3 regions of the Bacillus sp. NPDC077027 genome follow, and region 3 is predicted to be linked to each of the others. Evidence: riboswitches for the same ligand, from Rfam matches in the RefSeq annotation. Region 3 holds a riboswitch; each other region holds the start of a gene.
The links. A riboswitch is a leader RNA that binds a small molecule or an ion and turns the genes downstream of it on or off. The one in region 3 is predicted to bind thiamine pyrophosphate.

Region 1 (11,055 bases), on a different contig from region 3:
GTTTATTGGAGAATTTGCCCCAAGCTTCTGTCAGAAGATGCTTCTTTCGTTTACGATTGAGTGCATTAATACTTGAACTCGTAATGATACGTAATGTAAAAAAACGACCATACTTAATCTTTAACTTTTTAATTGCCGGCTCTAATAACCAGCAATCTGGGCTGAGAGGATCGATGAATACATAAATTTCAATTGGTTTTTGAGGATGTCCGTGACAATGTGAAAAATACAGATCATGCTGATTGCAGCTCAAGATCGTCCATCCTTTTCAGCTGTTTGATTCACCATATGGCGTGCTGTTAAAGAAAGTCGTTCAAATAAAAAGTCACGAATATCACCATTTAAACCAACGTGATCCATTGCATCCTCCATGCATTCAAGCCATGCGTCAGCCCTTTCCTCAGTAATCGGAAAGGGAAGATGTCTTGCCCTTAACATCGGGTGTCCATGCTCCTCTGTATAAAGTGGTGGGCCGCCTAAATATTGAGTTAAAAATTGTTTTTGTTTTCTTGCTGTTTCTTTTAAGTCATCCGGAAAGATAGGATGCAGCAAAGGATGACACTTTACACGTTCATAAAAAGTATCAACAAGTTGCGATAGAAGTTCCTCTCCAACCGCTTCGTAAGGTGCGTTAAACGATTGTACCATGTTGACTACTCCTTTTAATAATAGCTAATAGGATCACTCCTATTGCGGGTCATCATTTATTTAAACGAATGGTTTAAGCTTAGTTCTTTTTTGCTATTTCTGATCTTGTATACTTATTTTAACAACCTCTACTCAATTCCACAAACAAACCGCTTTGTACCTTACAAAAGAGTGAGATTTTTGATGCGCTAATCAATTGTCCATATCATAACACATTCAATCAAAAAAGGGTGAAACGAGACATACAAAAAACCGAAGAGGTTATTCTCTTCGGTTTATGCGAAATATTGTGCTGTTATTTTTTTCACGTAGTTTTGCGTTTCTTTAAATGGTGGTATTCCTCCGTACTTATCTACATTTCCCGAACCTGCGTTGTATGCAGCTAGTGCAAGAGATACATTTCCATTATATTTATTGAGCATTTGTTTTAAATACTTTGTCCCACCTTCAATATTTTGGGCGGGATCGAGGGCGTTTTTGACACCGAGTGATTGAGCAGTAGAAGGCATAAGTTGCATTAAACCTAAAGCACCAGCATGACTTACTGCACTTGTACGATAACCAGATTCTTGCTGAATGACTGCGTGGATTAATTTTTCTTCTACACCATATTTCTGTGCCATCTGTGTCACGATACTGTTGATTTCTTTTGTAGAAGCGCTAGAGACCTTTTGGCTAAGTGGTGAAGTATATGTTGTATTCACGACATTACCGATGCCATTAGCCGTATTTAAATTTGAGACACTAGCGTTACCGTATAAAGAGTCTGTTGCAAGCGGACTGCTACTCTCAGTTGCCGCTAAATAAGGATTCATTCTCGCATAATTTGTGTTTGTTAATGATGATGATGCCTGTCCAGTCAGCGCGGAAATCGAAAGGGGGAGTCGTGTGAAATCTGTCCCACCTAAAAATTCACTGAGTACTGCTTGAAAAGATGTTTGTGCACTTGTTTCATTTTGAGCTGTTTCTTGGCTATTTTCAGTCTGTAATGATTTTAGCGCTTGCAGCTGTACAAACGATTGCAATTGATTGACGTTCATCGTGTTCCTCCTTAAAGGAATTCATCTATTTGTGTTTTGGCGCATTTTTTCTTCATAAAAACGGACGACTTTGTTTTTCGTTTGTCGGGCAGGGATATGGAATTGTTTGAGCAGTTGTTCAAAAGCCTGCTGGCCTTTTTGAGCATCACTGACTTCAAATTCCAATTCATAGTCTTCTACTTTTAAATATCGGCTATGATCTAGAACTATTAAGCCTTCAGCGATCTTTTTTTCTGCTCTTGATGTCACAAGTGTACCGAAAAATACAATCTGTGTGGTGTCTATATTCCATTGCTTCAGTCGCTCAGCTACTTCCCCTTCTGGAAGAGTAAAGCACTCTATATGACTGACGCTGCTTAATGTTTGATGCGTTTCAATGAGCCCAACATCATTCGGTTCTTTTAAGGTTAGCACCCACTTGCCATTTTTCTCTCTAATTCTAAGTGCAGCAAAACGTTCTTTTATATCAAAATGAGGGGTATCAAAATAATAATTTGTCTGAGTGTGAAAATCCTCACCTTTTAGATGAAAGTGCTGTTTCAATCGCTCAAATTCATTTAGATTGAGCAGTTGTTTAAATTCAATTTCGATTTCTTGTGACATGTTTCATCAAACCTTTCATTTTGATTAAATAAGTATATTGTACATGATGTATCCTGTCATCATGAGGTGTTTATGAGATCATTTCAATTAAATAGACGTAAATGGCTTAAAAAGATAAAATATCACTTTTAAAAGTCATATCCAACATCGTTTTAATTGTTTTAAGTTGGTTATATAGGATTGTAGAGGATCAATTTGTTCTTTTGTATAAATACTTGCTGTTTCTTTGAAAGTTCGGTTTATCAATATTGAACTTGATATGATAAAATAAAGTTGTACTTTTTTGTAAAGGAGATCATGATGCAAAACAGAATTGAAATCAAAGAAGCAACCTTAAAAGAAAATAAGCTAATCCTCACTGTACTGTCGGGAGAGCATATTGAAAAGGCGAAGGCAACAGGGCAAATGCTCGTTGATTCTGATCACTTTGCGTTCGTTTACATACTTGAGACAGATGAGTCGTTTACATATCTTATTTTAGGAGAGACCATTTGGGCTCAAATGAAAGAAGCAATGAGCAAGGAAATTCCTGTCTATGTGACAACGAAAGATGAAGAAATTGAGCTCGAGCTCGTAGATATTCATCTAGAATTAAGCTATTTAGTTGACAATATAAAAGACAATGCCAATTACGGAGATATGGAAGAGAAAGTGAAAAGAGCATTCCTCTGAAATAATTAGGTATTTGGAATTGGGGGAAGTTTCATGGAAGAAAAACAATGGGATCAATTCCTCGCACCATACAAACAAGCAGTCGATGAATTGAAGGTGAAGCTAAAGGGCATTCGGAAGCTTTATGAATTTGAGGATGACCATTCACCTGTTGAATTTGTAACAGGCAGAGTAAAGCCAGTTGCTAGTATATTGGAAAAAGCAAAACGGAAAAACATTCCCATGCATGAGATTGAAACGATGCAGGATATTGCTGGCCTCCGCATCATGTGTCAATTTGTTGAAGATATTCAAGTTGTCAAAAAGATGCTCCAGGCACGCAAAGATTTTGTGGTCGTTGATAAACGTGACTATATTGCAGAACATAAAGAAAGCGGATACCGTTCTTACCATCTCGTCGTTCTTTATCCGCTTCAGACGATAAATGGGGAGAAACAGCTTCTCGTTGAGATTCAAATTCGTACGCTCGCAATGAATTTTTGGGCAACAATCGAACATTCTCTCAATTATAAATACAGTGGTAATATCCCTGAAAAGGTCAAGCTTAGATTGCAAAGAGCCTCAGAAGCTGCTTCTCTTCTTGATGATGAAATGTCTGAAATTAGAGAAGAAATTCAAGAGGCTCAGGTTGCGTTCTCTCGAAAAAAGAAAACAGATGGGCTTAGCTGATGCTTGATCAAAATATGAAGCTGCTGAAGCGGCAAAGCTAAAAGGAGAAGAATTCATGAAATTTGCGATATCTTCAAAAGGGGATTCTGTATCTGACGCACTCAAAAATAAAATTCAGACATATTTATTAGATTTTGGCATGGAATTAGACGAAGATGAACCGGATATTGTCATCTCTGTTGGTGGTGATGGTACGCTGTTATATGCGTTCCATCGTTATAGTAGTCGTTTGAATGAAACGGCATTTGTTGGTGTACACACAGGGCATCTTGGTTTTTATGCCGATTGGGTCCCTAGTGAAATTGAAAAGCTTGTGCTTGCGATTGCAAAAACGCCTTATCATATCGTGGAATACCCGATTCTTGAAGTGATTGTCCGTTACAATGACGGCGGACGTGAGGCGAAATATTTAGCCATGAATGAGTGTACGATTAAAAGCATTGAAGGCACTCTTGTGGCAGATGTTGAAATTAGAGGTCAGCTTTTTGAAACCTTTAGAGGAGATGGTCTTTGCTTATCAACACCATCTGGTAGTACCGCTTATAATAAGGCGCTTGGGGGAGCGATTATCCATCCTTCGATCCGTGCGATTCAATTAGCTGAGATGGCATCTATCAATAACAGAGTATTTCGCACAGTTGGTTCGCCGCTCATTTTACCGGATCATCACACATGTGTGATCAAACCGATCAATGATGTAGATTTCCAAGTGACGATTGATCATTTGACACTGCTTCATAAAGACGTCAAATCTATTCAATGTCGAGTGGCTGATGAGAATGTCCGTTTTGCTCGTTTTAGACCGTTTCCGTTTTGGAAAAGGGTGCAGGACTCCTTTATCGGAAAAGGTGAATAAGAAAGAGGTTGTTCTCCCTGGAATATTTTAAATTAAAAAAAACGGCTTCAAAAAAAGAGAGTGGCTTGTTGTTAAAAGACTATTTGACGGAGCTTGGGATATCGAAAAGAATGCTGACAGATATCAAGTTTCGTGGTGGTGATCTCCTCATCAATGGTGACCATGTGACTGTTCGATATGAGTTGAAGGAAGGGGACACGCTCACTGTTTTATTTCCAGAGGAAAAAGTGAGTGAAGGCTTAAAGGCTACGCCTGTCCCTCTTCGTATTTTATACGAGGATGAGCACGTATTGGTGCTCAATAAACAGCCAAATATTTCATCCATTCCATCTCGTGAACATCCACATGTTAGCATCGCCAATGGCTTGTTGTTTCATTATGAACAGCAATCTTTGCAAGCGACTGTTCATTTAGTCAATCGATTAGATCGAGATACCTCAGGTGTGATGCTTGTAGCCAAGCACCGTTTTGCTCACAGTTTACTTTCGAAAGCACAAAAAAAAGGTGAGGTTAAACGATCATATAGAGCGTTCACTCACGGAATCTTTTTGGATGAGAAAGGAACAATTGACGCACCTATTGCGAGAAAAAGTGATAGTATCATCGAGCGGATGGTGGCAAAGGATGGTCAACGTGCAATTACTCATTATGAAGTTCAATCGGTCGACATTGCGAATGAAATATCGGATGTTTCTTTAATACTTGAAACCGGAAGAACTCATCAAATTCGTGTCCATATGCAATTTGCAGGACATCCTCTCATTGGAGATACATTGTATGGGGGAACAAGAGAGTTGATCGACAGACAAGCGCTACATAGTGAAACACTCGTATTTCGCCATCCGATGACAGATGAATACATGACATTTACAGCTCCTTTGCCTGTAGATATGCAATCGTTGCTTCCTTTCACATCAAATTAAAACCCGGTATCCTGTTTAGACAGGTCCGGGTTTTATTGTGTGAAATATTGAAATCGAGATTCATCATAAGGCATTGAAGAAGGCACGGAAACAATATGAAACTCAGGATAACGTAAAGCAGAGAGCTGATTTCCAAAGACACAGCCAGTATCAATGTTGACAGTTCGCCCGACAATTCTCGGTGTTTTGACAGGGGTATGACCATATACAATCCATGGGTTCCCTTTGTAATTTTTTGCCCAATCTTTACGAACTGGCCTGCCATTAGGCAATATTTCTCCGGTCACATCCCCAAACAGTATATATGAACGCATTTCTTTATTTGGTGTTTTCCCAATGTCTTTTTCTTTCATTGCAGCATGTGTGATAATGAGTTTCCCATCATCTAGTAGCTCATAGAGAGGAGCCTGTTCAAAAAGATTTTTAAAATCAGCCGACAATGTATGTTGTTCCTGTGGTTGGAGTTGCTTGATTTCATTTACAGTCGTTTCAATGCCATGCAGTAATTTGACTGGATTTCCTTTTAAATAACGATATAACTTAAAGCAATGATTGCCTGGTACATACCGGATTGCTTTATTCCTCCAAGCATGAATGACAAAGCGCATCACTTCAACTGATTGTGGTCCGCGATCAGTCAAATCACCTACTAAAGCTACGGTTCTCCCTTCAGGATGGATAGGCAAACCGTTTTTAAGTTCATATCCGAGTTTTGTCAGCAGATCTATTAGCTCTTCATAACAGCCGTGTATATCACCAATGATGTCAAATTTCATTTCACATCCTCCTAACGAAATCATTGTAAAAGAAAATTGAATTTTAGAAATATGATGAATTACTTTCATTTCATTCGCCGAGTTGTTAGAATCAATGCTTTAACGAAAGAATCATACCATGAAATGAAAAAGTTAGGAGGCTTCAGCCAGTGGGACATACATCCATTTCATCACTAGTCGTTGTTATTATGATTGCCTTTTTTACACCTATATTATTGCATAGATTTAAGCTCACTATTCCAGTCGTAGTAGCTGAAATCATCATGGGGCTTATCATTGGCAAAAGTGGGCTTCAGCTTGTCGTAGAACATGATGCGTGGCTCGATACACTATCAATGCTTGGATTTATTTTTCTCATGTTTTTAAGTGGTCTTGAAATAGATTTTTCTTCTTTTGAATCAAAGAAAAAAGTAAAATTATTGCCGAATGGGTTAAAAGAACCGAATACATTTGGTGCTGCTTTTGTGATTTTTGTTGGTGTTTTCTTACTCTCTTTTATCCTGTCATATGCCTTTGTGCTGGCGGGTTTTATTCAGAATGCCTTTTTGATGACACTTATTATTTCTACCATCTCATTGGGTGTCGTTGTGCCTACTTTAAAAGAGGAAAAATTGATGCAAACCAATATCGGACAGATCATTCTTTTAGTAGCTGTCATTGCGGATTTGGTCACGATGATTTTACTTGCGGTATTTTCCTCTATCTATGGAGATGGAACAGGGAATATGTGGCTACTGCTCATATTATTTGCCGCAGGTATTCTTCTTTATTTCTTTGGGCGAATGTTTAAGACTAGATCAATTTTTCAAGTCATGTCAAAAGGCACGGTGCAAATTGGGACAAGGGCAATCTTTACTCTCATTATTGTCTTAGTTGCGTTATCTGAATCATTGGGAGCAGAAAAAATTCTTGGTGCTTTTTTGGCAGGGGTTCTTGTATCGCTACTTTCGCCAAACAAGGAATTGGTTCAGCAGTTAGATTCATTTGGTTACGGGTTTTTAATCCCTATTTTCTTTGTGATGGTTGGCGTTGATCTTGATATTTGGTCGCTTTTTAAAGATATGAATATCATAATCATGATTCCATTATTATTTTTGGCTTTATTGTTAAGTAAGCTGATTCCGATCCTGTATTTAAAAAAGTGGTATGACATGAAAAAAGTGCTCGGTTCGGGATTTTTGTTAACCTCAACGCTTTCACTTGTTATTGCCGCTGCGACCATTGGTGAAAGGTTAGGTGTAATTGACCATAAAATGTCTGGTGCACTCATACTCGTCGCTGTTTTAACAAGTATATTGACCCCTGTATGGTTTAAAGCGTTGTTTAAAAGAGAAAATGAAGCAACAAATAAAAAACAGGTCACCTTCATTGGAGCAAATCAACTGACATTACCTGTAACACTGGATCTCCATCAGGATGAATATAAAGTACGTATTCTCCATGTGTTTCAAGAGAATCAAGAGGAGCTTTTATCCGATTCGTTATTTGAAGTCGAGGCAATTGATAATTATCAAGAAGAGACATTAAGAATGGTAGGAATTGGACAAGAAGACGTGCTTGTGGTTGCAACCGGAAATGAAAAAAGAAACAAGCAAATTGCCTTATTTGCGAAAGAAGAAGGGACGAAACAAGTCATTGCAAGTGTGAACAAAGCAGAAGCAGAAATGACATTAAAAGAAGCTGGTATAGATACATTCTCCACATTTCTTTCGTCCAAAACGGTTCTGCGCGCTTTAATTGAAGCGCCAGATGCGATTCGTCTTTTAACAAATGAAGATTCGTCTCTTTATCAAATACAAATGAAAAATAACCGATACCACAAAGTGATGCTTAGAGAATTTCCATTTACGGGAGATTTGGTGTTCGTACGTATTTTTAGAGGAATAGACAGTCTTGTTCCACATGGCGATACAACGCTAAAGACAGGGGATCGGATACTAGTTTCTGGTTCGCGTGAATATGTCGCAGGACTCAGAAAACGATTAGAATCGTAATGAACGCTTGACCAATGACTGAATCATGATTAAGATAGATGTACATAACATCATAAGAATGATCCACTAGGGGAGTCCTTTATAAGGGCTGAGATAAAAGTACTGACTTTTAGACCCTCATCACCTGAACAGGTTCAAACCTGCGTAGGGAAGTGGTGCGGTATTTGAATGTGTTTTCGACAAATTCCAAGCCACTTTCCCATCCGGAAAGTGGCTTTTTTATGTACATTGACAGGAGGAGAAGACAAATGACATTTTCTGAAGAATGTAAACAGGCGGCTTCAACATGGTGGAATGGAAGCTTTGAGCACCCATTTGTGAAAGGAATTGGTGATGGGACGCTTTCACTTGATCGTTTTAAATATTATGTGATGCAAGATTCCTATTATTTAACCCATTTTGCAAAAGTACAATCGTTTGGTGCTGCCATTGTTGAGGATTTACATACAACTGGCAGAATGGCTTCTCATGCGCAAGGGACTTACGAAGCGGAGCTATCCCTTCATCGAAAGTTTACGACATTACTAGAAATTTCTGAGGAAGAGCAGGCAAGCTTTAAGCCTTCGCCCACTGCGTATGCATATACATCTCATATGTATCGTTCTGTGAAAAGTGGACGTTTTGAAGAGATCCTAGCTGCACTTTTGCCTTGTTACTGGCTATATTACGATGTTGGCGAACAACTGAAGAAGACAACACCTGATCATCCAATCTATCAAGAATGGATTTTAACATATGGAGGAGATTGGTTTAAAGAGCTAGTCTTTGAACAAGTCAATCGATTTGATGAACTTGCAGAGCAGGCGACAGAACAAGTTCGAGCAAATATGAAAGAAAATTTTGTGATTTCTAGCTATTATGAATACCACTTTTGGAACATGGCATATGAAAAGGAAAAATGGCAGACAGCTTTATTAGATGGAGTTGATTCAAGTGGAACTCCACGCAATTACAAGTGATACACTTCCAGTCGATCAATTAATCGGTAAAATCAAGGACATTGAACAAGAAGTCGATTTTATTCATATTCGTGAGCGTTCGAAAAAGGCAAAAGAACTTGTCTATCTCATAGAGCAGCTACTAGCGATTGGTGTTACGAAGGAGAAAATCGTCATCAATGACCGAGTGGATGTTGCACTTTTAACAAACATTCATCGTGTTCATTTACCAGGACATAGCTTTTCACCGAAAGAACTAAGACAAAAGTTTCCTCATCTTCATGCAGGTGTGTCTGTTCATTCGTTAGAAGAAGCCTGCCAGGCTGAAAAGGAAGGGGCGGAATATGTGATATTTGGTCATGTGTATGATACATCATGTAAACCAAACCTAAAGCCTAGAGGGATTCAAGTTCTATCTGAAATGGTGTCAACTTTATCAATTCCAGTCCTAGCGATTGGTGGGATGACTCCTGAGCGAGTGAGTGAGCTGAAAGCGGTTGGAGTAAGTGGTATTGCTGTCATGTCAGGCTTATTTGGGCAAACCAATTCAAAAGCTGCAGCGCATGCATTCTCAAAAAAGCTAAAGGAGCATCCTTATGAAAAAGCATTATGATACAGCCGTTATTGGTGGCGGTATTATAGGAATGTCGATTGCTTACCACCTTGTAAAAGCAGGAAAAAGTGTGCTTGTTATAGAGGCAAACGAAATTGGGAAAAGTACAACAAGTGCTGCGGCAGGGATGCTCGGTGCTCATGCCGAAGGGGAAGGAAGACAGGATATATTCTTTGAGGTTGGTAGAGCAAGTCAAGCATCCTATGAACGGTTAAACATTGATTTAAAAAAGGAATCAGGTATTGATATTCGTAGATCAGATGGTGGAATTGCCAAGCTTGCATTCAGTGAAAAAGAAAAAGAAATGCTTTGTCGTATGAAGCATTTGACCTCATTTAAATGGCTAAATGTGCGTGCAACAAAGCAGCTCATGCCACAAGTGTCTGACGATATTGTTGGTGCTGGACTGATTGAGGATGATGTTCATGTTGAACCGTATTCAGTTTGTCGCGGCTTTTATCAGGCTGCCGTGCACTATGGAGTAGATGTATTAGAGCATACGACTGTATTAGAGGTAAAGCGTGAAAGAGATCGGCTTACAGTGAAAACATCTCAAGAAACTTACACATGTGATCAATTATCCATTGCAAGTGGCGTATGGACAGGACGTTTTTTTGAAGAGCTCGGATTATCTCATTCTCTATATCCAGTAAAAGGAGAATGTGTGTCGGTGTGGAACGATGGACCAAAGCTTGACCACACGTTATATCATGATCACTGCTATATCGTTCAAAGAGATAGCGGTAGACTGGTTATTGGCGCCACCATGAAGCCACATGATTGGAGTACATCTCCTACTCTTGGCGGAATAGAAGCCGTTATCCAAAAAGCGGCTCAACTGATGCCGACGATTAAACAGATGAAAGTTGACCGTTTTTGGGCAGGGCTGAGACCCGCTACTCATGACGGACATCCGTACATTGGGAAGCATCCAGGTGATGAGCGGATTATTTTTGCAGCCGGTCATTATCGAAATGGCATTTTGCTCGCTCCTATCACAGGAGAAATCGTTCGGGACTTGATCCTTGGACGGCAGGTGAAAAAGGAATGGATTGATGCATTTCGCATTGATCGTAAGGAGGCATCACTCGTATGAAAATACAATTGAATGGTCGCATGATTGATTTTGAACAGGAAAATGGGACAATCTATGACCTTCTTGCAACTTATAAGTTAGAGGATCGGGTGGTCATCGTTGAAAAAAACCACGAGATAATTGATAAGCAAGCCTTTCGAGCAACAGAAATAAAGCCGAATGACATCATTGAAATTGTTCATTTTGTTGGAGGAGGATGAAACATGTTACACATCGGAGAGAAATCA
Region 2 (11,055 bases), on a different contig from region 3:
GACGAGCTCCAGTACTTCTTTTGCCGTTTGTTTGTGGTTCATTGTAATACCCTCCCCAATCATGGTTTAAATGTTGATATAGAAAAAACCTAAACATCCATTAATGTCCAAATTACATAACGTATTCAGACACTAATCGATATTTAGGTTTTGCCTGCCTCAACAGTAACAATCCTTCATAGCGATTGATTATTATTTATTTTTTATAAGCCTATAGATACAAAAAAACCTAAATCATGCCTTATCAAAAGATAGGGACAATGATTTAGGTTTTGCCTGCTTGACCAGTAACAATCCTAAAAGATTGTGGCTTATTTAATTTATAGTTACAAATTATCATATTAATTTTATAATGTCAACGCTTTCTTTTTACGACTCTGTCTATGTGAAGTGTTAAGTACAACATTTCATCTTCTATGAGATCTCGGTTATATTCTTTTTTCACATAATCATTGATTTTCTCGGCACATTGAAAGGCATCGACGTTTTTTTCTTTGACCACTTCATACAAAAACTCGTTTTGGTTCTCCATTTGGGTTTCGTTAAAAAGTCGCTGTCCGAAAAACTTCAAATGAGTGACAAAACGGAAATAATTCAACGATTCTTCATCCAGATCAATTTGGAAATGATACTTCACAATATTTAAGATGTCCTGAATCAGTTTTGTAATTTGAATCACGTTCGGCATCTCTTCATTTAGCTCTGCATTCAAAATGTGCATCGCAATAAAGCCCGCCTCATCCTCTGGAAGATGAATGTCCAGCTTGTCCTGAATGATTGCAAGTGCTTCTAAACCGCACGTAAATTCGTCTTTGTAAAGACGTTTTATTTCCCAAAGCAAGGCATTCTTAATATCCATGCCTTTTTGGTGACGCTCTATTGCAAAAGTGATGTGATCTGTCAGTGTCACATAGATACTATCATTTAAATTTTTGTTCAAGTTCGTTCTCGCTTTATCTATGATCGCCTCACACACTTGCATATACTCGATTGGAATATCGTAGAGAAGGGTTTTGAACTTTTCTGATATATCTTTATTTTGAATAGAGAAAACCTTTTCGATCCGCTCTTCATCGATCGGATCACCACTTTTTTTCTGAAACGCGATCCCTCTGCCCATAATGACTAGTTCATGATGCTCATTATCATAAGCACTGACAACGTTATTATTAATCACTTTCGAAATGATCAATTGATTCCCCCCAATGCATTCCGCTTTTTCGAGCTTTTTATGATTAAAAAACATCCATTGTTTTATTATATTCAAAAAAGAGGACTTTAAGATGATTTTACATTTTTTTTCGATGTGGTCAACTATAAATTATTACATTTTCACACGTAAAGATGACGAAATAGAGGGACAACTGTCTAAATCTATATAAAAAAACACTCAAAACAGAGTGTTTTTTACAAATTCAGGAACAATCCCAGTTATAAACGATATTCTCAAAATTTTTCTGTTTTAGGTCCTCTGGCTTGATGAAAAAATTAGCAATTCCACAGTCCCCCCACATTAAATCCACCTCATCATCTGAGTCAATTTGAAGGAGTAGCACTGTGTGTTCCTTGTCTTCATAAGCGCGCGGATCTTCCTGAGTGAAGCCTGGGTAGCCTCCGATTTTATGACCAAATCCACTATGTGTTTCATAAAATTCATCCATTAGCACATCTGTATCATCTTCATGATCACTGATCGATTCGAATAAGTCCCAACTGTTTTTCCCTACTACTTTTTCAAAACGGAAATCATCCGCACTGATCGTCTCACTCGCTAATTCTCCAGTGATCGCCCCCTCCTTCGTCGCAGGGAAATAAAAATCTTCCGGTGTTTTAACAAATGAGAAGTCTGTCATCAAATCTTCCTCTTTTAAAAATGGTTCTTCAATAAACTTAATATGAAAATCCTTCTGTTCTGTTTTTTGATCAATATTCATTCCATATAAATCGTCATGAACGGAGATGAAAATTTGCAGTAGACCCGATTCAGGGTAATCTTCGAGCTTTGGAAGCTGACTGAAGTTAAGTTGAGCTAATAGCTTCATCGGATGTCCTTCTCCATCAACAGGGTATGTATCCTCTTTAGGAAAATAAGGATCACCTAAGATCTTACTGTCATATCGACCTGTTTTCCCTTGTTTCATGCTTAAACTGATGATCGGCTTCTCTGTTTTTTCTAAAAGTGAACGGTACGGCTCTAATTTTTCTTGCAGTTTAGCTGAATGATTCACGAGAGAGTCCGCCTCCTTGTTGTTTTGGTGGATGCCTGGATCGTAAGGCTTCCTCTCTCTATCATACAGAAGTCTCACGAAACTGTCAGTGCCATCTTATTCATTTTGGACGTGAATATGTGTAAAAAAAGAGCGTTTACTCGCGCGATTTGTAATCATAAAAACCCCCATCATCGGATGGAGGCGCAAAATTTTTTTATGATTTAACTTGATAGTTGACTAGGCTCTCAGCTAGAGTTTTCATCGTCTCACCAGTTTCATGCAATCCTTCGATGATTTTTGTGAAAGTCGCAACTAGCTCTGCTTGTTCCTCTGATGAGGCAACAATTTGAGAAATCTCTTCTTCCATTCCTTTAATAGAGCTTTGCACATCTTTTAATGCTACTTCGATATCAGTTGTTGCTTGCTTCGCATGTGTTGACAGTTTTCTTACTTCGGTTGCAACAACACCAAAACCAGCACCTGCTTCCCCAACTCTTGCCGCTTCAATGGATGCATTCAATCCAAGTAAGTTTGTCTGATCAGAAATACCTTTGATAAGATTGGAGACTTGAGTAATTTTAGAGGAATTTTCGACAGTGGTTCTTGTGTTATGAAGAATCTGTTCACTTGTCGCCTGTAGTTCCTCGGAATGTGCTGCAACTTGCTGTACCATTGCGACCAACTTATCTGAAATGTTGTTGCTTTCCGTCATAATTTTATCTAGACGTACCTGGTTTGTTTGATCATATGAAACGCAAAAAACCGCGACCACTTTTCCGTCGTCCTCGGTGACTGGTATCGCAACGACATCCATAGGGATACCATATACTTCTTCAGGAATTTGAAGAAAAGCCGGTTCTCTTCCGTTCTTCAATATACCAAAGTTTTCAAACTGAGGAGTTAGCGCATCTCCTGCTTTAAACCCGAGGTCGATGTCACCATTTTGATGATAATATAGTACTTTATTTGCATTCATTACAGTGAAGGTAAGTTGTTCTCTCATTGCAAGTCCGATAATTGGTAAAGTGTCAATTAGGTTGTCTATCTTTGTCATTAGTTATTGTTCATCCTCTCTTTTTTTAAATCATTACATCTTATATCGGTTCGTTATATGACCTATTCCAGTTTTCATTGTTTATGATTCTACATCAAAAGATCCAAAATATAAAAAAACCCGCATTCTATCAAGAGAATGTCGGGGTATTTTTTTAGATGGAAAACATGAAAAGGATGACACACCCACATAAGAGAAAAAGATATAAATAGTCTTTCAAAGAGGTGGTCAGCACATGATAATACGTTCGCTGTCTTGTTCCTGTAAACCCTCGTGCTTCCATTGCAATGGCAATACGCTCTGACTTCCGCACACCTTGTGTAAATAAAGGGAGAGCATAACGAACAAACGCCTTCCAGCTGTTCTTTTGCTTATAGCCTCTAATTTTGTGTGCTGCCTTCATTTGTTTCAGTTCAGTTTGAAACAATGGGATGAACCGAAATCCAGCAAGCATACCATACGCCCACTTAGGCGAAAGACGGCATTGGTGAATTAAACTCATCATAAAAGCTGTTAAATCTGTCGTTGAAGTAAAGAGCAAGCCAAAGGTGACAAAACCAAGCATTCGAAGCGCTATCGTCAGCCCGTTTTTCAGGCTTTCCCCTGTTATATGGAACCACGCCCATTTCCAAACGGTATGATCACCTTTACCAAATGCCGCCATCATCCAAAACACAAGGATAAAAAAGAAGAGATATGGAACAAATCTTGTGAACAAGTAGCGAAAGTTCCATCCTCCCAGAACGAGACCAATTCCAATCGCCAATAAACAAATGAGCAACGTCTTTACCGGATCTGTTATCGCCATGAGAAAACACATCACAAGCAAATGAGCAAACAATTTCACAGCAGGATTTACCGTTGATAAAAAGGAATGATTACTTTGCAACAGTCAGCACGTCCTTTCGCTCCGACTTATATTGATAGTGTAATGGAGCCATTAACTGATATGACTTAACTAGCTCACGATTTGAAAATAAAGCATATGGATGACCGTCGAACACATGCCTGCCTTTATGAAAGAGAAGCACTTGATCTGAACATTCATCAACCAGTTCCATATCATGTGTGACCATAATGATCGTTGTTCCTTGCTGTTGTCGTTCCTTTAGACGCTGTACTAATTCCTTTGATGTTTTTTCATCTTGACCAAATGTCGGTTCATCAAGAAGAAGGACATCTTGATCAAATAAAAGCATGGTGGCAACGCTTAGTCTTCTTTTCTGCCCAAGACTTAAAGTGAAGGGGTGAACATCTGCATGTCTGGAAAGACCAAATTCAGCAAGAAGCTGGTTTGTCTTTTCCAACACTTCCTCTTCAGGCCAATTCCGCTGTCTTCCCCCAAATGCGATTTCATCAAAAACCGTATCCTGTACAAATTGGAGCTCTGGATTTTGAAAGACAAATCCCGCTTTTTCATACAATAATCGATCAGACCATTTTTTTAGGTTTTTGTTTTTAAAGAGAATCAGACCTTTTTTCACAGGCTCTAAACGAATCAAATGCTTAAGGAATGTACTCTTTCCACTCCCATTTTCACCAATGATGGATACCCAGTCTCCTTTTTTGATCTCCACTTGTAATTGATCGATCACTGCCTGCTTTCCATATCCGATACTCAATTTTTCAGTTTGAAGGATCGTGTCGCGAGCCTCATCATATCTGTTTAACCATCGCTCTCTTCTCATCTCTAAAATGCGATGAAACTTTTCTCCCATCGGATGATACCGGTCAGCAATAATATTTGACCATTTCTCGGGAAATATTCTAGGTCGCCAAATACCAGCAGCTTTCATCTCATATTCAAATTGACATACAATGTCTTTTGGGTGACCATCTGCTAAAATTCTTCCTTCATGATCTAATAAAATAACGCGATCCATCCATTCGATGACACCATCTAATACATGTTCCACAAAAATCATCGTTTGATCTGTGTCATCCGCAAGCTGTTTGAGCAATTGAAATACTTCTTTTCTTCCAGCAGGATCAAGCTGTGCCGTCGGTTCATCAAAGAATAATACTTCTGGCTCTAACGCGAGTAAACATGCTAAGGCTAACCTCTGTTTCATCCCACCAGACAATGTTTGAATTTCCGTATTGGGATCAATATTGAGACGAACTTTCCACATAAGCTGTTGAATGATCCCATCCATGTGCTCACGAGGGATCGAACGATTCTCCAAACTGAATGCGATTTCTTCATTCACCCGATGCATACAAAATTGCGAATCAGGATCTTGAAACATGACACCCGAATGCTTTTTTAAGGTGGCTTCTCCTTGTACTTCTGCCTCTACATGCTCAGGAATAATCCCAGCAAGTACAGAGATAAGCGTCGATTTCCCGCTACCGCTTGGACCAAGAATTAAGACTTTTTCCCCTTTCTGAATCGAAAGAGATATGTCTTGCAACACAGGATGTGACTGCTGAAAAAAACGGACTGTTAGGTTATTGCACGTGAGAAATGAATCCATGTTGTTCACCTTTGCTTCGTTGCGCTCTCATGATGGCATATTGATTGAGCACACCTGTTTTTGCCAATGCATCTACTACAAATTTCGCAAGTAAACCACCGAGAATCACTCCACTTATGATCTGCGTTCCGAGCGTCGCCAGCAGGACTTCAGGTGTATAGTAGCTGAACCCTTTAGCGATTAGACTGTAAGTCATTGCGCCTACTGCCGCCAAACCGCCTGATAGCATCAACACCCAAACGTTATATCGTTTATATCCGAAAAGCGCGAAAGCTATTTCTGCCCCGATCCCTTGAAAAACTCCGATCAGCAAGGCAGATAAACCGAAGTGGCTACCCGTTAACAGTTCTACCGCTGCCGCTGCTGTCTCTGCAATGAGTGCCGCTCCTGGTTTACGAATAATATACGCTACAATCGGGCTCGCAATCACCCAAATACCAAACATGATGTTGCCTCCTGCTGGACCAACAAGCGCAGTAATCGGCAGATAAAGAGTGGACCAGCCTAAATAAATCACACCACACGCAACAGATAAAATGACGGCAAGTACAACCTCTTTCATTTTCCACGTCATGATGAGTGCACCTTCATAGCAACTGGCCACTCTTCAACGGTGAATGCCATCTCCCAAAATCGATACTCTAGCTGACAACTTAACATGAAATGTTGTTTCATGTTTTCTTTTTCCTTATCACTAGCTTCTTGCGCCCATTGATCAAGTCGTTCACAAAGCTCGACTGTAATGGAATCTGTGATGCCACCGTAAAAAGTGATCCAGTCATAAAATGGGTGAGACGGCTCTGGTTGAACGTCTGATAAGAGCCTTTGCCCAATTTCCCAGTATGTCCAAGGACAAGGAAGAAGCACAGCCAAAATTTCCCCAAGCGAGCCCTCTTTCGCTACTTGAAGCATGTGATGTATATAATGATGTGCGCTTGGCGCAAGGGAATATCCTTGTAAGTCTTCATATTGAACTTGAGCCACCCGACATAAATTTTGATGAGGATGTGTCTCACTATCTAGTATAAAGGCGATTTGTTTATGAAAAAATTCGATATCTTGGCGATCTGTACATTTACTGATAGCTGCCGCATAAATCTTGATGAAAGCATTAAGATATTCAAAATCCTGCTTCACATAATGGATCAGCTGTTCTCTCTTTAGATTGCCTTCAGCTATCCCTTTCACAAATGGATGATGGTAAATAGCCTCAAAAATCGGTTCTGCTTCTTGTCTTAATTGTGCTGAAAAACGCATTAAAAAAACCTCCTCTTCTTCATCTTGAATAAATGAAAAAGCCACCCCAAAATGGAGTGGCTTTGTAAATTCAAGAATGAATGAGACAAGGTGCCAACTCCACTTCCCTCCGCTAGTACGAACTAGATCAGGTTCAAAGGGTCCAAGATTTTCTCTTGTCTCAGTCACAGCATGACTCCCCTAGTGGACTTTCATCATTTAATTATCTTTACTCTACACATGAGATGAAATGATGTCAACAGTCATTCTTAATTTAATGTTTGGATTGTTGGGAGTCTCTCAACACCCGATGCGTAGTAGAAGTTGAGTACACTAAAGAAATCAATTGGTTTCCCTGTTTTTACATCAACTACTAAAATATGTTCTCCGTAATTCTCTAAATCATCTGCTTCTAAATATCTTGGTGTTGTTTTTCCAATCATATCCACAAATGTATCTTGATAATATTGGCCACTAGAATACGAGGATTGATGATACATAAACAATGTGCCTACATCTAGATAGACAAGAATGGCTTCCGAAGAGCTTGCATTAGGTGCAGAATAAGAGACCGGTGAAGAAATACCTTTTACTTTTACACTTGAAATAGAATGTGTTCTTTGTTCAAAATTTCCATCCCATGGGAAGTAAAAGACACGTTTCCATTCATAATCCGCTGATTTTGATTGCTTGTTATAAATGTGGGTGCCATTTGCATAAACATCGCCATTCGCATATTCTGCTACAAAGTATTGAAGTGTTGAAGAAAGTGACACTACTCCTGTGAAATTGGTTGGGTTTTTCGCATTAACCTGCAATGTGTAGGAATCTCCAAAACCACCACCACTTGTAATACCAAAGGCATAATCACCCGCTGGCAGATTCGTTAATGCAAGCAAATTGCCTGCTGGCTGAATTAAATCGGTTGGATATGCTTGTCCTTCCTCATAATCGACGACAAATAATTGCACAAAGTAATCTTGATTCGGTGATGTAATTCGACTAATGAGTGCTTGTGCTGAGGACGTACTGAGAAACCATAAATCGACTGGGTTCTCTTCTGTTAGTACAGCAGATTGATTGATAGACAAACCATCAATTGAATGAGCCGCTGAGGTTCTCAACTTGCCATTTGCTGCAGATTTACGCTTAATATTAATTCCGTTTTTCTGATCAACTTTGAATGATTTTTTGAGTTGTTTTTGAATAGCAGGTGATTCATTCTCATTCAAGAACGACTCCTGTAGACGTTCAATCGCTTTCTTCGTTAATGGTGATACACTGTTAGATTCCTTCTTTATTTCTTCTGCGTGAACAGCTGACGAAAATAAGCCTGTCGCAATAAGTAAAATAGATAAAATCGCTGCTGTCATTTTGATTCCAAATACCTTCACAGGAACATCCCCTTTTTTTAATTTTGGATTTTATATCCTGTAATAATTGTATCATTTCACCAATGATTATATTGTCATTTAAGGGAATATTTTAAATTTATTATTGGTTTTCTCAAGTTAATGAACCTATTCAAGAGTCACGTACACTTATTCATTCAAATGGTAAATATGAAAAAATTCCCACAACAACAGTGAATTGAGCATGTTTTCCTTGGTTTTAACTTATGTAATTTGTAGAGAATTATAATATTAATAGAGACGTTTAATAAAAACTGTAACAAGAATAGGTAGCATCTTGAACGCTACCCTAATATATCAGGAAAACCTTCCCTGAATCCCATAAAAAATAAGCAAATTCCATGCTTGCTTATTTAAGATCACTTATTAGTAAACAATATATCAATTATGCTAATAGCAAAAAACCGATAGGAACAGCAATAATAATATACAGAAAATTTCTAGGCATAAACATACTGTAATAATAGAATACTTCACTATACTTTTCACAAAATTCCTCCAATAAATATCCATTTTATTATACTTGTTTTAGGATACTTAAATAGGCAAATGCAGTAATGATGAATGGGGGTTATAGGTTTTAGAAATGATGAACCAATTTGAGGTAACCTTAATTTCTTCTAAATTATGTAGTGCGATGGCTCTAAACAAATGCATATACATTTTTCACAAATTACTACTCCCTTTTTAATGGAATTGTTGCGTTAGTTTTACGATTGGATAAGTATTCAAAATCAATTCAAACGAAAAAACAGCCGTGCTCCGATCTCACGACTGTTTTCTTAAGATTTATATTGTTTTCACAAAAAGATGTGCTGTTTCTTCACTTGAGCCTGGGTTTTGTCCAGTAATGATGTTGCCATCTACAATAGCAAATGGAGCAAACGGCTCTCCTTTTTCAAAGTCTGCCCCATGGTCACGAAGTTTAGATTCAAGCAAAAATGGAACCTTTGATGTGAGTTGAGCCGCATCTTCTTCTTCATTCGTAAAGCCAGTGATTTTCTTACCAGAAATGAACGCTTTGCCGTCATCTCCTTTGACATCAACAAAAGCAGATACACCATGACAAACAGCACCTACTACACCATTTTTAGCAGATATAGCCAAAATTGCTTGAGCAACAAGCGGATTCGATGCAAAATCAATCATTGGTCCGTGCCCACCTGCAAAGAAGATACCATCATAATCAGCAGGATTTACATCCGTCAGCGCTTTTGTCGCTTGGAGCTTTTCGTAAACGTCCTGATATTTGGCAGGCACTCCATCTGGAATAGAGTTTTGATCAATCGGTACTGCACCGCCTTTGATTGATACAATCTGAACATGAAGTCCATTATCTATAAAAATACGATATGGCTCAGCAAGCTCTTCTAGCCATAATCCTGTCGGATGTCCATTCATTTCAGCACTGCTCGTCGACACCAATAATACTTGTTTACTCATCTTGATCATCCTTTCATTTTAAACCTATTTCCATTTTACATTTTGCACAATTTAATAGCAAGAAATCCGCTTTTGGGGGCATTGTTATTTTTGTTATTCCCGTTTTTGTGAAAAAAATTAGGTTTTTTTCATTTTTTGATCTACGAGCAGGGAATTTCATGTAAAATTGTGACCAAATCATATTTTTAGAGAATGATTTACTCTACACATTCGGGTCATACATCGTTCCCATTCATTTTATTCACAAGTCATCAGAAGAATTAGGTGACCGATTTTACCAACTCGAATTAGACAACCAAAGGAGATGAAAATGAAATGAAAACCTATTCAATTATTATGATCATCATCACTCTTTGTATCATATTGGCGGTATTTTTCATGAACTTAGCTAGTGTTCTGCTTGGCAAAATCATGTTAGCAGTTGCTGTCGCCATCTGTTTGACTTCTATCATTCGATTAATCAGTCTTCGAAAACAATAAAAGCCGCCCAACCAGTGGACGGCTCAGCGTGTAGACAAACCCTCGCATTCGTTGTCAGGTCTGCGCGCTGGTGCTCACGAATCACATATTCGCTCTGCTCCAGTGCTCGTCCTTCCTAGACTTCAAGGGTTTTCAATTACGCTGAAAAGAAGACACAATTATGAGATGACATATAAAAGAGCAACTAATGCCAAGATAGCTGGCACACCTTGCTTCACAATAATTGATTTATTTGAAGTGAACCCGCCAAAAATGGCTGCCACTACAACGCAAATGACAAAGAACAACTGGATCATGTATCCTACAGGATTTGAACCAAGTATGAGTCCCCAAATCAGACCAGCTGCCAAAAAGCCATTATATAGCCCTTGATTGGCAAACATGACTTTTACATTCGGGTCTCCTTCTAAATGTTTCGGCAAATTAAATGCCTTTTTGCCCATCTTAGACTGTATAAAAAACATCTCTAGTAACATGATCATCACATGTTCTAGTGCGACAATTCCAACTAAAACCATTGCAAGTATATTCAACTTTGTAACTTCCTTTCTTCTAATGAGCGATCGGTTATCTTTATTTTGTCTGTATACAAATCAAAATCCTGTATCAAATCTAAGGTTTCAACAAACCGACTTTGCGGAATATCTCTCATCTTTTTAACGCCGAATTCCTTTTTAATAAAAGCCATTATGGTGTTGATATGAAGCTTACCATAGCCATCATACTCTAATTGGCTACAAAAA
Region 3 (11,055 bases):
TAGCGGTATGCTCCTGTTTCCCAAAGGATGCTGTCCAGAAGGCGTATGTCACCATTCCTCAATGCATGGATGCTGTGACAAAGGGAGAAGTCGATCTAGCTGTCGTTCCGCTTGAAAATGCACTAGAAGGCTCAGTCAATTTGACAATTGATTATTTAATTCATGAAGATGCACTTTCAATCGTCGGTGAAATAACAGCACCAATTCGTCAACATCTGCTTGTACACCCATCGAGAGAAGAGGACTGGAAGGCACTTGATATGATTCAATCGCATCCACATGCAATCGCACAATGCCATCAATTTCTAAAAAAACAGTTCCCACTTATTCCACATCGACCAGTTGAATCAACTGGCTTTGCAGCAAAATACGTGAGTGAGCATCCAGAAGAGAATATTGGTGCAATTGCGAATGAAATTGCAGCAAGTACATACGGATTGTCCATTGCGAAAAAGGACATTCATGATTATCCTCATAACCATACACGATTTGTCATTTTACATGTAGATCCGAAGGCGTCATTCCCGATGAATTCTGGGTTTTCTTCAAGGCCAAAAACGACCATTGTGGTGAGCTTGCCAAAAGATGATCAATCTGGAGCACTTCATCGTGTATTATCTGCTTTCTCTTGGCGTAATCTCAACCTATCGAAAATTGAGTCACGCCCAACGAAAACAGGACTTGGGCATTATTTATTTATCATTGATATTGAAAAGGAAATGGACGATGTTCTCATACCAGGAGCTATTCAAGAACTAGAAGCAATTGGTTGTCAGGTGAAGCTCCTAGGTACTTACCAAACCTATGAATTAACAAATGAAAAATAGTGTCCTTTCAAAGGGACACTATTTTTTAATCTGTAATGAGGAAACCGGCTTCATCTAGCGCTTTAACAGCTTGATCAAGCTGATGCTGACTATAGGACGAGAGTGTATGTAAGTGAACGCCATCTGTTAATTCAGATAAATATGATGCACCCGTCTTTGAAATTTTCTGTACAAAATCTTCTACTTGTTTTCGTGAGCTAACCCGAATGGAGGCGGTTAGCTCACCATATACAGGATGTTCGATGATGACATTTTTCACAGTGACCCCAAAATCCACAATGAGCTGAAGCTCTTCTTCAGTACGATGTGGTGCGTGCTTACAAGCAATGATTTGTTCAATTTCTTTTTGGTCTGCACCTCGTGGTGTCATATAGACATACCCTTGACTTGTGGCAATAATCGGTTCGTTTTTTGCTTTCAATAAAGAAATATCTTGTACGATCACTTGTCTAGAAACTGCCGCTTTTTTTGCTAGGTAGCTACCTGTTAGCGGTGTATCTGTTTCCATTAGCCATTGTAAGATGGCAATTCTTCTTTCTTCCCCACTGAGTTTCTTTTCATTTTTCAAGCATTATTCTCCTTTCTTCTCTAGCTGTAGATGTGAAAACGTCTGGAGTAATTGATCGAGCTCTTCTTCTGATGTATGTCGTCCAAACGAAATGCGAATAAATTGTAAAGCATCACGGTCTGTCATATGCAGTGCTTTGATAGCAGGTGATGGGTGATGGTAACCAGAAGCACATGCGCTTCCTGTTGAAATACAAATCCCTTGCCGATTACAGGCCAACATTACATATTGTCCTTCAAACCCTTCAAAAAAACAACCGAAAATATGAGGAAGAACGTCGATATGTTCGCCTTTGATATAACGTATCGGCAAATTTCGATCATGAATGTTGCGAATCATGTATTCACGTAGAAGCTGGGTCGAGTGTATCTCTTCCTCCAGCTTCTTCATTGTTTGTTCACATGCCGCAATAAATGATCCAATGATAGGAACATTTACTGTACCTGGTCGAAAACCGTTTTCATGTACGGTATCAGCATATAGTGACTTCCATGGGACCTCTGGCGCAATGTAGACTGCTCCTGCGCCTTTTGGTGCATACACTTTATGACCCGAAATGGAGATGGCATCAACTCCGAGTTCTTTTATCGAGACAGGTATTTTGCCAAACGTTTGAACAGCATCTGTATGAAAAAATATGCCTTTCCTTTTTAGTAAAGGTGAGAGACGTGCGAGCGGCTGTATAATACCGGTTTCTGAATTTGCGTGCTGGATGGACACGAGTCCAGTTTCGGGCAATAGGGCTTCCTCCAATATATCTTCTGTAATGAAACCTTGATCATTTGCTTCAATTAACGAAACCGTCACACCGTGTTTTGTTAATACGTCAACAGCATAATGGATAGAAGGGTGTTCCATCTTTGTTGTTACAAAATGTCGCTTATTTGCAGGTAACCCATTTATGATGGATTGAATGGCCAAAAGATTGGCTTCTGTACCGCCGCTAGTAAAAAATACACCGGATGGTTCTCCATCTAACATAGTGGCGAGCGCATTACGGCTATACGACAAAATATCATTTGCTTTTCCTCCTGCATCATGAAGACTGCTTGCATTCCCAAAACAAGTCAAGCTAAGCTCTTGGAACACTTGAAGTGCTTCCTTTGAGACGGGTGCTGAAGCAGCGTAGTCTAAATAAATCAAGCTTTGTCCATCTCCCTGTATGAAAAAAATTTCTTGTAATTATTGTAGTGTTATGTAATGATATGTGTCAAGACAGGTGTAAATGACAGGAGGGTGAAACGTGTCGTTAAAAAGAGTCATCGTGGTTGGATCAGGTATTGCAGCACTATCTTTTGCAGCTAATGTCTCTAAAAACTGTGAAGTCATAATGATGACAAAACATAGGTACACATCCAGTAATTCCATGTTAGCTCAGGGAGGCATTGCGACATCATATTTAGATCATGACTCTATTGAGCAGCATATGCTAGATACCCTTGTGGCTGGGTGTGGGCATAATGACATTGAAACAGTCGTTGATGTCTTAACGACTGGCAAACAACTCGTAAGCAAACTCATAAAAGAAGGTTGTCCATTTGATCAAGATTCTTCAGGTGACCCTAAGCTCGGGAAAGAAGGGGCACATTCAATTGAGCGAATCCTGCATGCAGGCGGTGATCAAACGGGGAAAACCATTGTGAATTTTTTGAAAAATCAACTAGGTTCTCATATTCATTTATATGAACATTGTCACGTCATTGATCTATTAGTTGACGAGGGCAGATGTTTTGGTGTGTTGTTTAAGGACGAACATGGCTGTATTCAATCAATGACAGCAGATGCAGTGGTTTTATCGACAGGCGGATGTGGTCAGTTATATGAAACGAATACAAATGATTCTTCAATCACAGGTGATGGTATCATGATGGCGTACCGAGCAGGGGCTCAAATAGCTGATTTAGAATTTGTTCAATTTCACCCAACGCTACTATCGCTTGATGGGAGAGCCGCTGGTTTAATTTCAGAGGCGGTTAGAGGGGAAGGGGCATTTCTAGAGGATGAGGCTGGCAATCGAATCATGGAGGGGCTTCATCCACAGTTAGATCTGGCACCGAGAGATGTTGTGGCTCGAGCAATATATCAAAAGCAACAACAAGGGCATCACATTTATTTAAATATCCGAAAGGTTCAACATTTTTCAAAGCGATTCCCAACTGTATTCTCACTTTGTCAAAAAGCTGGCATTCATATGGATGAAGGCAGACTCCCAGTGTCACCGGGAATGCATTTTTTAATGGGTGGAATTATGGTGAATGATGAAGGTGAGACAGCGGTGAAAGCACTCTATGCCATAGGTGAGACAGCCTGTACAGGTCTACATGGTGCAAATCGTTTGGCAAGTAATTCTCTCCTTGAAGGCCTCGTATATGGTTATAAAGTAGCGGGACATATTGATGATCAGCTAAAAAGGCACAAAATGCAGTTGAATATGAATGAAGAGCGCTATATCAATGTTCCGTTGGCAACAGCTATAGAGCTTCAGCAACTAATATCAAAGCATCTTGCCATTCTGAGAAATCATAAAGGCCTTCAGACATTGCTTGATGTACTTCGAATGATCCCTTTTCAGCGTATTAATGTGAAGAATATCACAAATGAACAACTTGAACTTGCGAATAGTTGGGCACTTGCTATTTGTATGACGCAATCAGCGCAATTACGTACAGAAAGTAGGGGTGGGCATTTTCGAACGGATTACCCAGACCGTCTTGATACCGAGTGGCAAGGACAAAGAATTGTGCATCAAAAGGGAAAGATTCACATCGTCGAACACGAAAGGATTGGTGACAAGTGGAACGTTTACAGCTAAAAAGCATGCTAACTTATTTTTTAAAAGAAGACATTGGTTACGGAGATATTTCTGCTGAGGCTATTTTTCAAAGGCAGGAAGGAAAGGCAGTGATTGTTGCCAAACAAGATGGTGTTGTCGCTGGATCATATGTAGTAGAAATAGGCTATCATCTGATCAATGAAAATATCGTGATTCATCAGTTTGTTCAAGAAGGAGACTGGATTAAAAACGGCAGTGTTTTAGCTGAAATAATCGGGCCAGTAAATGATTTGTTAAAAGGAGAGCGTGTCATCTTGAATTTATTACAGCGTATGTCAGGAATTGCAACACTGACACGCGAGGCGATCAAAAGACTCGACGACCCCTCAATTACGATCTGTGACACGAGAAAAACAACGCCTGGCCTGCGCCTGCTTGAAAAAGACGCAGTTAAAGTAGGCGGGGGGAAAAACCATCGTTTTGGTTTATCAGATGGGGTCATGATCAAGGACAATCATATCGCAGCTTGCGGATCAATCCGTAAAGCCGTTGAACAAGCGCGTGAATATGCAGGCCATATGGTGAAGATAGAGGTGGAGATTGAAACAGAAGCGCAACTGATAGAAGCGATTGATGCAAAAGCTGACGTGATCATGTTTGATAATCGTTCTCCTGAGGAAGTAAGGCGCTTTAAAGAGATGACACCAGCCACTATTTTAACTGAGGCATCAGGCGGTATCACATTAGAGACGCTTCCAAGCTACCGACATACAGGTGTCGACTTGATTTCACTTGGTTTTTTAACACATTCTGTTCCGTCGTTTGATTTTAGTATGAATATGGTACTTAGCCAGAAGGGGGAAAAGCAGCATGTCAATGCTTGAATTCATAGAGCAACAAGCAAATACAATGATCCCAGAACATTATAAACAATTATCTCATCACGAGATGCAAAAAAGAGTAATGGAGATAAAAAAAACTTTTGGAAAAAAGCTGTTTATCCCTGGACATCATTATCAAAAGGATGAAGTGATCCAGTTTGCTGATGTTACAGGTGATTCCTTACAGCTAGCGCAAATTGCTGCGCAAAACCGCGAAGCAGAGTATATCGCTTTTTGTGGTGTGCACTTTATGGCAGAAACTGCTGATATGCTGACATTGGATCATCAAACCGTTGTTCTACCAGATATGCGGGCTGGCTGTTCGATGGCAGATATGGCGAATATGAAACAAACAGATCGGGCATGGGAAAGACTGACCGCCTTATTTGGTGAAACGATACTCCCGCTTACGTATGTGAATTCAACGGCGGATATTAAAGCGTTTGTTGGAAAGCATGGAGGGGCAACTGTCACCTCATCTAATGCAAAAAAAGTGTTAAAGTGGGCTCTTGCGCAGAAAGAGCGCATTTTGTTTCTCCCTGATCAGCACCTTGGACGAAATACTGCCTTCGAGCTTGGCATTCCGTTAGAAGAAATGGCAGTCTGGGATCAAATACAAGAGAAACTTATCACCGATCAACCGCTTGAGAACATCAAAATGATTTTATGGAAAGGCCATTGCTCTGTTCATGAAAAATTCACGATGAAAAACATTCAAGATGTCAGAGAGAAAGACCCTAATATTCAAATTCTTGTTCATCCTGAATGTACCCATGAAGTCGTTACTGCATCAGATATGGCAGGCTCAACAAAGTATATCATTGACACGATTGAGCAAGCGGAAGCAGGCAGTAAATGGGCGATCGGTACTGAAATGAATTTAGTGAATCGGATCATTCACCATCATCCAGATAAACAAATTGAATCCCTCAATCCAGATATGTGTCCATGTTTGACCATGAACCGAATTGATCTACCGCATCTTTTATGGTCATTAGAAAGCATCGAGAAAAAAGAGCCAGTTGGCATGATTAAAGTAGACAAAGACATCACAAAGCAAGCGCTTTTTGCATTACATCGGATGCTTGAAATCGTTTAAATGAATAATCCCCTCCTTTTAAAACAAGTTTTTATCATATCGGCTTGTAGATATGCATAAATTTGTGTAGAAACATATTGTATTTCTGACATATTCGCTACGTTCACGTTTTGCATAGGAGGGGAAAACGTTGAAAATTCATATTGTGCAAAAGGGAGACTCTCTTTGGAAGATTTCCAAAAAATATGGAGTCGACTTTAATGAATTGAAAAAGCTGAATTCACAGCTTAGTAACCCAGATTTGATCATGCCAGGCATGAAAATTAAAATTCCATCTGGTGGTGTACCTGTCAAAACAGATCACCACAAAGTAAAAGAAATGCCGAAGCCAAAAGAACAGAAAGTAGAGCATCCTTACGTAAAAGAAAAACCGAAAGATGTCGTGCAGGTTCAGGATACAAAGCCAAAAGAAAAACCAAACGAGCCGGTTCCATACGTACCGCCCGTACCAAAAGTAGAGCAACCTGTTTTCCCGCAGGTAGATGTAAATTACTATCAGACCAATTTATATCAACCTTTTACGCCGCCACCTCATAAAAAGGAGCATCATCACGAGAAAAAGGAGCATCATCACGAGAAAAAGGACCATCATCATGAGAAAAAAGATCATCATCATGAAAATAAGGACCATCATCATGAACACAAAGATCATTTAAAGGATGAGATAGGAAAAGGGTATGATCCATTTGTTCATATTCCCCATCAAAAAGAGGAGGGAAAAGAGTTGGAAAACGCCAATTATCCAAATCTGCCTAATTTTCCACAAATGCCGAATGTCGGTGGTGCAGCAGTCGGAGGAATAGCAGAAAATAAAGAACATCATCACCACCATGAACACCATGACCCATATTATGGATATGGTCATTATCCGCCTCCTTTATATCCATATCCTCCGCAGCAGCAGATGTATCCTGTATCACCAATATTACCTGGATCGGGACTTTGTTATCCAGTTCAGCCATACTATCACCACATGCCATATCCATATCCAGCGCAACCGTACTATCCAGCTTATCAAGCTCCGTTCGTATATGGTGAAAACATGGAGCACCATACAAATGATCATCATTGGCATCATACACATCCGAATGCCAATGCAAACGCGAACGTAAATGCCAATGCCAATCAAGGTTTTTATCCAAATGTTTCGAATACTGCTTATGGAAAAGACGACTGCGGGTGTGATGATGGTTTTAAACAACATGGACACCATCAGCATGCAGCTTGGCCGGGTGTTTACCCAAATCCAAACTCAATGGCAATGCCAATGGCAATGCCTTACGGACAAATGGGCGCTTATCCACAGCAATTCGGGCAGCCAAGTAGCCAAGTATTCGCAAGACCTGATGAAAGCGAGGATGATTAAACGGAAGGGGACGATGAAAATCGTTCCTTTTTTGATTGTTTATAACTGACAGCGTGAATTCCCTCTCATCTGTGCATGATAAAGAAGAGCGTATAAATGCTCAGAAGATCTTAACACAGGAGGTTTTTCCATTGAGAAAAAAGTGGCAAACAGCATTCGCATTGTTTCTCCTGCCGATTGGGTTAACTGCATGTGGCACTCAAGATGATGCCGGTGTGAATACACGTTATAATCAATCCGGTCAACCAGTTGGTTATAGCACAAATAATCAAACAGATGGAAATACGCAAGATCATCAAGGACCAATCTCAGAACTTATGGAAGGGATGAGAGGTGGTACGACCAATGTAAATAACCGTCCTGGCACAGAAGACCACGTAAGAATGCCGCTTACTGGTGGCGATGGTCGATACAGTCATGGCGATATGAATTATCATGAGCAAATGTCGTTTTCTGGATTTGATAAAGAAGAAAACGTGCAACGTTCACGTAAGATTGCAAACCGTGTAAACAAAATGAACCATGTAACAGATTCACAAGTGATGGTAACAGATGAAAATGTGTTCATCGCATTAAAAACAGATGGAAATCTTTCGACAGATGAACTAAGCCAAGTGGAAGAATCTGCAACACGATATGCAGATGGCAGAGCGGTACAAGTCATCAAAGATGAAGGAACGTTTACACGCTTTCGTGAAATGAGAAAAACACAGTTTGAAGCAGGTCAAACTGGTATGACGCGATAAGCATCTTGCTATAAGAAAAGGCTAAAGTAAGTGAATTCACACTGACTTTAGCCTTTTTGTCTAAAAAAGAGATGTCATCGCTTTATAAAATTCATAAATGAAATAACAGCCAAAGCCAAGCAGTAAAATGCCGGCGATAATAGATGTCCATTTAATCATTGCTCGGTTCATCACTTTTCTTGTCAGGGAGACAATCGAAAGTAATCCAATATCGTGGGCTAGAATCCCAGTTAAAATGCCAAGGGCTGCAATGATAAATTGAGATGATTCACTCTTAGAATATGCATCAGCGAGAACAGCGCCGAACACAGAAACCCAAAACACAAGATTCCCAGGGGACACGGCAACAAGTAGTCCATTACGATATGTTTTCAGTAATGATCTATTGACTTTCTCACCTGCTAAGTGAATGTCCTGATCTGCATGTTTAATCGAATCATATGCAAGCATAAATAAAAAAACGGCACCAATGAGCCACAATGGAATTTGCACAAATGGTAGTGCAAGAAACTGTGCAAGTCCAAAATAAAGAGCCAAAATCAATAAAACATCGATGGTCATCCCACCTATACCGACTGATAATCCGTGGAAAAACCCATTCTTCAAACCTTGTTTTGTCATTTCGACTGTGATTGCTCCAACGGGAAGAGCAATCGAAAAACCAACGAGTACAAATGTGAGATACGTGTTCAAATCGCAAAACTTCCTTCAAAAAACATTGTATAAAAATTCTCCGTTTAGATTAATTATACACATAAATGCCCATGTATCAACTGATATTTCAAATTTTAAACAAGATTAAAGAGAACAAAACTGTATATATAAATCCGTTGACCAAATGAATAAAAGGACGATATAGTGTGAAATGCCTATTTTTTGAAAAAGGCTTTTTTTAGAAAAATGTCTATGCTACACTGATGGAGAAATTTAAATGTTACTAGGGGTGCCCTTTTTGAAGGGCTGAGAGAGAAGTCCAAGCTTCTTAACCCTTTGGACCTGATCTGGCTCGTACCAGCGTGGGGAAGTATGGAAGATAACATATGATTGTCATGATGACGGGCAATCATGTTTTTTCTGACGACTATCCAGGTTCTGAAATAGAGCCTGGTTTTTTTTTGCTGGTGCTGATTCAATCCTGTCCTTTTATATGAAAAGAGAAAAGGAGAACAGCAAATGAAAAATGAAACGGTTTTACAGTCAAACATGTCGATTATGTCAAGCTTTAGCGGAAGTAAGAAAGTGTATGAACAAGGATCAAGACCTGACATTTTAGTTCCGAAAAGAGAAATTACCCTCACTCCAACTGGGGACGAAGTAAACGAACCGCTTCGAGTATACGATACGAGTGGCCCTTATACAGATCAAGAGGTTGATATTGATATAACAAAGGGATTAAAGCCACTTCGGCTTCCTTGGGTCAAAGAGCGTGATGACGTCGAGACCTATGGGGGTAGACGTTTGAAGCCAGAGGATAACGGCTATCAATCAGCGAAGCGAGCACGTGTCGATTACCCTAAGCTTTCCCGTCAGCCACTTCGTGCAAAAAAGGGGACATGTGTGACACAAATGCACTATGCTAAGCAAGGAATTGTGACACCAGAAATGGAGTTTATCGCCATTAGGGAACAGGTCAGCGCTGAATTTGTAAGAGATGAAGTCGCGAGAGGAAGAGCTGTTATCCCATCTAATATCAATCACCCTGAAAGCGAACCAATGATTATCGGAAAGAATTTTCACGTGAAAATCAATGCCAATATAGGGAATTCTGCGGTTACATCCTCCATCGAAGAAGAGGTTGAAAAAATGACATGGGCGATTCGGTGGGGAGCAGATACAATGATGGATTTATCAACAGGGAAAGATATTCATACGACAAGAGAGAGGATTATTCGTAATTGCCCCGTCCCTGTTGGAACAGTGCCGATTTATCAAGCATTGGAAAAAGTGAACGGCATTGCTGAGGATTTAACATGGGAGGTTTATCGGGATACGTTAATTGAACAGGCTGAGCAAGGGGTAGATTACTTTACGATTCATGCAGGTGTTCTCCTGAGATACATTCCAATGACTGTGGATCGTGTGACAGGTATTGTATCAAGAGGCGGTGCCATAATGGCACAGTGGTGTTTAGCACACCACCAAGAGAATTTTCTCTATACCCATTTTGAAGAAATCTGTGAAATCATGAAAGCTTATGACATTGCTTTTTCTTTAGGTGATGGTTTAAGACCAGGTTCAATCGCTGATGCAAACGATGAAGCGCAATTCGCTGAGTTACATACACTCGGTGAATTGACAGAAATTGCGTGGAAGCATGATATTCAAGTGATGATTGAAGGACCTGGACATGTCCCGATGCATAAAATAAAAGAAAATGTAGACATACAAATGGACATTTGTAAAGAAGCACCTTTTTATACGCTTGGACCGCTGACAACCGATATCGCTCCTGGATATGATCATATTACATCTGCGATTGGTGCAGCCATGATTGGATGGTATGGGACTGCAATGCTGTGTTATGTAACGCCGAAAGAACACCTAGGCCTTCCTAATAAAGAGGATGTAAGAGAGGGTGTGATTGCTTATAAAATCGCAGCCCATGCCGCCGATTTAGCAAAAGGTCACCCAGGTGCACGAAAACGTGATGATGCCTTGTCTAAAGCGAGGTTTGAATTCAGATGGCGTGATCAATTTCATCTTTCTCTTGATCCTGAGAGAGCACTAGCCTACCATGATGAAACATTGCCGGCTGAAGGTGCCAAAACCGCTCATTTTTGTTCGATGTGCGGTCC

Region 1: another riboswitch for thiamine pyrophosphate. It lies ahead of tenA (thiaminase II); the one in region 3 lies ahead of thiC (phosphomethylpyrimidine synthase ThiC).
Region 2: another riboswitch for thiamine pyrophosphate. It lies ahead of tenA (thiaminase II); the one in region 3 lies ahead of thiC (phosphomethylpyrimidine synthase ThiC).

The regions. Positions count from the first base shown of each region.
Region 1 covers NZ_JBNNIO010000003.1:267,279-278,333, forward strand. The annotation lists gene ACQKEZ_RS11760 (ClpXP adapter SpxH family protein) at 1-253, opposite strand, end outside; gene ACQKEZ_RS11765 (thiol management oxidoreductase) at 250-648, opposite strand; gene ACQKEZ_RS11770 (lytic transglycosylase domain-containing protein) at 924-1,688, opposite strand; gene ACQKEZ_RS11775 (CYTH domain-containing protein) at 1,710-2,291, opposite strand; gene ACQKEZ_RS11780 (hypothetical protein) at 2,592-2,963, shown strand; gene ACQKEZ_RS11785 (GTP pyrophosphokinase) at 2,997-3,632, shown strand; gene ACQKEZ_RS11790 (NAD kinase) at 3,688-4,488, shown strand; gene ACQKEZ_RS11795 (RluA family pseudouridine synthase) at 4,506-5,411, shown strand; gene prpE (bis(5'-nucleosyl)-tetraphosphatase PrpE) at 5,444-6,187, opposite strand; gene ACQKEZ_RS11805 (cation:proton antiporter) at 6,337-8,181, shown strand; TPP riboswitch at 8,240-8,349, shown strand; gene tenA (thiaminase II) at 8,430-9,140, shown strand; gene tenI (thiazole tautomerase TenI) at 9,115-9,732, shown strand; gene thiO (glycine oxidase ThiO) at 9,716-10,828, shown strand; gene thiS (sulfur carrier protein ThiS) at 10,825-11,028, shown strand; gene ACQKEZ_RS11830 (thiazole synthase) at 11,032-11,055, shown strand, end outside.
Region 2 covers NZ_JBNNIO010000002.1:745,573-756,627, forward strand. The annotation lists gene ACQKEZ_RS09335 (beta-glucoside-specific PTS transporter subunit IIABC) at 1-42, opposite strand, end outside; gene licT (BglG family transcription antiterminator LicT) at 356-1,192, opposite strand; gene ACQKEZ_RS09345 (YwqG family protein) at 1,416-2,228, opposite strand; gene ACQKEZ_RS09350 (methyl-accepting chemotaxis protein) at 2,425-3,264, opposite strand; gene ACQKEZ_RS09355 (energy-coupling factor transporter transmembrane component T family protein) at 3,419-4,153, opposite strand; gene ACQKEZ_RS09360 (ABC transporter ATP-binding protein) at 4,143-5,741, opposite strand; gene ACQKEZ_RS09365 (ECF transporter S component) at 5,716-6,315, opposite strand; gene tenA (thiaminase II) at 6,312-6,998, opposite strand; TPP riboswitch at 7,086-7,190, opposite strand; gene ACQKEZ_RS09375 (hypothetical protein) at 7,247-8,350, opposite strand; gene ACQKEZ_RS09380 (type 1 glutamine amidotransferase domain-containing protein) at 9,179-9,832, opposite strand; gene ACQKEZ_RS09385 (hypothetical protein) at 10,148-10,312, shown strand; gene ACQKEZ_RS09390 (DUF1304 domain-containing protein) at 10,471-10,830, opposite strand; gene ACQKEZ_RS09395 (hypothetical protein) at 10,842-11,055, opposite strand, start outside.
Region 3 covers NZ_JBNNIO010000001.1:323,800-334,854, forward strand. The annotation lists gene pheA (prephenate dehydratase) at 1-827, shown strand, start outside; gene ACQKEZ_RS01805 (transcription repressor NadR) at 853-1,395, opposite strand; gene ACQKEZ_RS01810 (IscS subfamily cysteine desulfurase) at 1,399-2,538, opposite strand; gene nadB (L-aspartate oxidase) at 2,639-4,207, shown strand; gene nadC (carboxylating nicotinate-nucleotide diphosphorylase) at 4,189-5,052, shown strand; gene nadA (quinolinate synthase NadA) at 5,039-6,148, shown strand; gene safA (SafA/ExsA family spore coat assembly protein) at 6,279-7,514, shown strand; gene ACQKEZ_RS01835 (YhcN/YlaJ family sporulation lipoprotein) at 7,646-8,260, shown strand; gene ACQKEZ_RS01840 (LysE family transporter) at 8,321-8,953, opposite strand; TPP riboswitch at 9,190-9,300, shown strand; gene thiC (phosphomethylpyrimidine synthase ThiC) at 9,434-11,055, shown strand, end outside.